Regions from separate parts of the Mesorhizobium sp. LSJC285A00 genome, predicted to be linked through region 1. Evidence: riboswitches for the same ligand, from Rfam matches in the RefSeq annotation. Region 1 holds a riboswitch; the other holds the start of a gene.
What was found. A riboswitch is a leader RNA that binds a small molecule or an ion and turns the genes downstream of it on or off. The one in region 1 is predicted to bind thiamine pyrophosphate.

Region 1 (2,383 bases):
AGTCGATGGCGCGGTCGCCAAGCCAAAAAAGGCGGCGAAGAAAGCTGACGCCAAGCCCGCCAAGGCAGCCGCCAAGCCAAAGGCAGCGAAGCCTGCCGCCGCAAATTCCGGCAAAGCCAAATCGAAATAAGGCCAAGTTGAAACGAGGCCAGTCGAAATAAAGCAAGGCCGGAATTCGCTGGCCGGGCCATCCTTGGCGCCCGCCGTTCAGGCGCGCCCGAGCCTCTCAACCTGACGAATTGCGCCTGCGACGGGCAGCGCAATTCCTTGTGTTTGGCGACAGCCGCCCCTCATGCCTCCCAGGCATAACTCGACAGCGCAAAGCGAATCCCGGCAGCTGTCATAGCCAGTTCGCATTCGGTGATCTGGCGCAGGTGGCGCAGATAGCGCGTCACGGTCTGTGGCAGCCAGCCGGCGCAGGCCTCGACATAGGCGCGGCTGTGAACAAGGGTGCCGGTCGACAGCCTCTCGTTCTTCTCGGCAACGACTTTCAGATATTGGCGGATGAAGCGGATGTCGTCGGCGATGTCCTGGCTAGCCATTCGCCAAGCCCCGGCGAGGCGTTCGCACTGATCGAATGACAAGGGCAACAAAGGGGGCGGCAACAAAGGCGGCGGCAACGACGGGGGTGACAGCAAAGGACGAGAGAGATCGGCGAAGGCAACATGGTTCGCTGTGCTCAAGGACATTCCTATCTGCGAAAAGAGATATCGTACTTTATGTACGAATCAGCGTCAAGCCAATTTCGTACGGTTGGGACGATGGCAATGAATATAGCAGCGGTCGCTTCAGCTAATCCCGCATCGTGAATCCTTCAGGAGTCGCACCAATTTCGCGGAGGGATTTCCCCAGGATGGTGTGACTGTTTTCCCTCGTGGCGGCGTCGAACAGGTTCAAGCCGCCCCGGATCGTCTCGCGCCAGTTTTCGCCCTTGTCCCACGCTTCCATGAAGGCGAAGGCAAGGTCGTCCTGGCGACGCGTGGCTTCGAGCGCTTGGGTCAGCAGGCGCGCTTGATGGAGATCCTTCTCCCGCTTGGCGCCAGCGCTCGGCCCGCGTCGCGAGGCGACGATCAGCTTGTGGATGGCGTAGCGCTGGGGCGAGGGGACCAGCACAGGCAAGCCCGAGCGATGCAGGAGCACAGTCCGGATGGGGTCGCGGATAAGGAAATCCAGAAACCGTAAGGGCTGCGCGGAGTCTCTGCCGTTTTCTTATAATTACGTTTATCAGCTTGAATTTCAACGCAGTTATAAGAAGTTCGTGGAAACGTTATAACGCAACGAACTGACGAGTCGTCTGTTAACGCCCGGGCGCCCGGCACGTCTGGCCCAAAACACTTTCCCGCAGTGCCTCAACAAACGGCTTCCCCAATGCCGCGAACGGTGCTTTAACCCGCCCATCCACAGGGGTGCTCCGTATCGTCGGGGCTGAGATGAGGGCGGCAAGCCTTCGGACCCTAAAGCTGATCTGGATAATACCAGCGGAGCGAGGCGGGCGATGTTTTCAGGCGCACAGATTTCCCTTTATCCCATGACCGACGATTTCGTCGGCGTCATCCTCGGCGCGCTCGGCGCGCTCGATCCCTGGCGCGACCGGCTGCGGATCGAAACCGATGACATCTCGACCCTTATGGTCGGGCCGCCCGAGGTGCTGTTTCCCGCCATGCGCGACCTGTTCGTCGCGGCGGCCAAAAGCGGCAAGCACTGCGTGCTTTCGGCGGCGGTCTCGCGCGGCTGTCCGGGCGAGCCCGACGATCCGATCTGCCGCTCCGACGAGACCGGCGGCCCCGCCATTCCGCTGGACGAGCGCAAGATCGCCGCGATCCGCGCTGTCCAGGCCACGCCGTCGACCGGCCAGCCGGTGGCGGCGCAGTTCTCGCTCTACGTTATGGGCACGGGCGACCATATGGACGAGATCTACGGCTGCATCGATTTCCTGAAACAGTCCGGCGTCTTTGAGCGCTCAAAGAACTTCTGCACCAAATTGCGTGGCGATGCCGGTGCGGTGTTTGCCACGCTCAACGAGGCCTTCTGCCGCTTCGGCCCCGGCGCCGGCCACGTCACCCTCGACATCACGATCTCGGCGAACAGCCCGAGCGCCGTCTGAGCCGCGGCTCAAGCGTCGTTCCTTGAGGATATTGCCGTGGCTGGTTTATCTGACCCATTGCGTGGAGGAGATGCCTCTGACCCCTCAGCACAGAGAGGAGGGGAGCCATTGGCGATTGGCGAAGACCGCGATGCCCACGAATCTCCCCCCTCGAGCAGGAGATGGCCGGCAGGCCAGAGGGGGTCCCAGCGCGTGGAGCGCCGACGTCCTTTTCGCATCGGCAAGGCGTGGGCGCTCTATGCGAGACGACCCCCTCTGTCGCCTTCGGCGACATCTCCC
Region 2 (2,383 bases), on a different contig from region 1:
CGTCCGAAGAAGCGCGGATGCCGCGACAGCGACCGGGCGACGAAGAGCGCCGGTACGGCGGAAAGCAGAGTCGAGAGCGCAGCCTGCCAGAGCGTGAAGCGGACAACGCGCAGGAGATAGAGGTCAAAGGCGGACGCGGCGCCGGAAAGGTCGTGCGCGCCTTCGCGGATAAGGCCGGCGAAGGCGCCACCGATCAGCAGCGCGATTGCCGCAAGCGCGACAATGCCGGCCGTGATGCGGGGGTCAGAGCGTTGCACTCTTTACCGGGCGTCGCGTTCCTTCGCGCCCCCCTCTGTCCTGCCGGACATCTCCCCCACGAGGGGGGAGATTGGCGGTTTTAGCGCTCCGCTCATTCCTGCAGCTTCGGAGATTGGCGAAAGTCAACGTAAAGGCCAATCTCCCCCCTCGTGGGGGAGATGTCCGGCAGGACAGAGGGGGGCGCCGTAGAGCACTCATCTTTTGACTATACAGCCAAATCTACTTGCTCATCACCGCCAGCCATTCATCCACCCAGGCCTTGCGATTTGCCGCGACCTCTTCCGGGCTGAACAGCAAGGTCTTCGCCGGCTTGACCAGCCTATCAAAAGCCGGATTGAGCGGCTTGTCGGTTTTCCCGGCCGGGAACATCCAGTTGGTCTCCGGAATGACATCCTGGAATTTCGGCCCGGTCATGAAGGCCAGGAACTTCGCCGCCAGCGGGTTCTTCGCGCCCGTGGTGGTGATGCCCGCGACCTCGACCTGCAGATACTCGCCCTCCTCGAACGAGGCCGCCTGGTAGCGCCCGGTGTTCTCGGCCACCATGTGGTAGGCCGGCGACGTCGTATAGGAAAGCACCATCGGCGCCTCGCCCTTGGTGAACAGGCCGTAGGCCTCGCTCCAGCCCGGCGTCACCGTCAGCACTTTGCCCCTGAGTTTCGCCCAGGCTTCCGGCGCCTTGTCGCCATAGACCGACTTGACCCACAGCAGCAGGCCGAGGCCCGGCGTCGACGTCCTCGGATCCTGGATGACGATCTTGTCGGCGGCATCGCCCTCGACCAGTTCCTTCAGGCTCTTCGGCGGGCTCTTCAGCTTTTCGGTGTCGTAGACGACGGCGAAATAACCATAATCATAGGGCACGAAAGTGTCGTCGCTCCAGCCGCCCGGCACGTTGTTTTCAGCCACCGCGCCATGTCGGACAAACAGGCCGGAAGCCTTGGCTTCCGCGGTGAGGTTGGTGTCGAGACCAAGCACGATATCGGCCTTGGTCGAGGCACCTTCGAGCTTGACGCGGTTGAGCAGCGCGACGCCGTCGGCCACCGAGACGAAGTCGACGCTGCAGCCGCACTCGGCCTCGAATTCCTTCTTCACCTGGGGGCCCGGACCCCAGTCGGCAGTGAAACTCTCATAGGTATAGATCGTGAGTTTTTCCTGCGCGGACGCAGGGATTGCCAGTAGCGACACAGCAAGCCCCAGCGCTGGGACAAGACGGGACAAAAAAATGCGCATCGGCGCCTCCTTCATTCGTGTTGAAAGGAATTGAGGCGTCGGGCTGTCCGAAGCGTCTAATCCCTCCGCCGGTACAAACCGGATCAGGTTCAGCGGGTTGGCGAGACTGCCTCTCAGCCGGTCCGCGAAGATCGCGTCCGGCACCCCGTTAGAGCGTTTCGACACATAGGCCCGGACAAGGTGCCACGCAAGTGGAAGTTTGCCCGAGCATGATCCCGGAAAGTGGAATCCGTTTCCGGAAAAAGATCATGCTCCAACAAAGAGTGACGGTGCCGCTTAGCCTTCCGTTTCGTCGGCGGGGCTGGTAAGGGCCAGCGGATATGAGCACATTCACCATCCTGCTTGGCGGCGATCTCGTCCGCACGCCGCGGCTCGACCGCCAGGTCGCGGGCACGCGCGTCATCGCCGCCGACGCCGGCATCGATCATGCCCGCCTGCTCGGCGTGATGCCGGAGCTGTGGGTCGGCGATTTCGATTCCGTGCCGGCGGACCTGCCTGCCGATCTCGCCGCCGTGCCGCGGGAGGTGTTTCCTCCCGAAAAGGACAAGACCGATGGCGAACTGGCGATCGCGGCGGCATTGGGACGCGGCGCCACCAGCCTGGTGCTGGCCGGCGCTTTCGGCGGCAAGCGCGCCGACCACGCCTTCCTCCATCTGGCGCTCGGCCTGCGGCTGGCCGAGGCCGGCACAAAAGTGCTGTTGACCAGCGGAGCGCAGGAAGGCGCCCCTTTGCTGCCCGGCAAGGCCGGCTTCGACTATGCCGACGGAACGCTGTTTTCGGTGCTCGGCTTTTCCGATCTTTCGGGCCTCACCGTGTCCGGCGCGAAGTGGCCGCTCGACCATGTCGAGGTCGTGTTCGGCTCGTCGCTGACCATCTCGAACGAGGTCAAGTCCAACAC

Region 2: it holds a riboswitch for thiamine pyrophosphate, as region 1 does, so the genes downstream of both, thiB (thiamine ABC transporter substrate binding subunit) here and X726_RS152890 (YkoF family thiamine/hydroxymethylpyrimidine-binding protein) in region 1, are expected to answer to the same signal.

What each region holds. Positions count from the first base shown of each region.
Region 1 covers NZ_AYVK01000017.1:91,934-94,316, forward strand. Annotated here, with positions in the region: gene X726_RS152905 (DUF2934 domain-containing protein) at 1-130, shown strand, start outside; gene X726_RS152900 (hypothetical protein) at 291-542, opposite strand; partial or broken gene X726_RS152895 (GSU2403 family nucleotidyltransferase fold protein) at 898-1,194, opposite strand; TPP riboswitch at 1,393-1,505, shown strand; gene X726_RS152890 (YkoF family thiamine/hydroxymethylpyrimidine-binding protein) at 1,496-2,104, shown strand.
Region 2 covers NZ_AYVK01000068.1:10,055-12,437, forward strand. Annotated here, with positions in the region: gene thiP (thiamine/thiamine pyrophosphate ABC transporter permease) at 1-257, opposite strand, end outside; gene thiB (thiamine ABC transporter substrate binding subunit) at 478-1,485, opposite strand; TPP riboswitch at 1,529-1,643, opposite strand; gene X726_RS138315 (thiamine diphosphokinase) at 1,806-2,383, shown strand, end outside.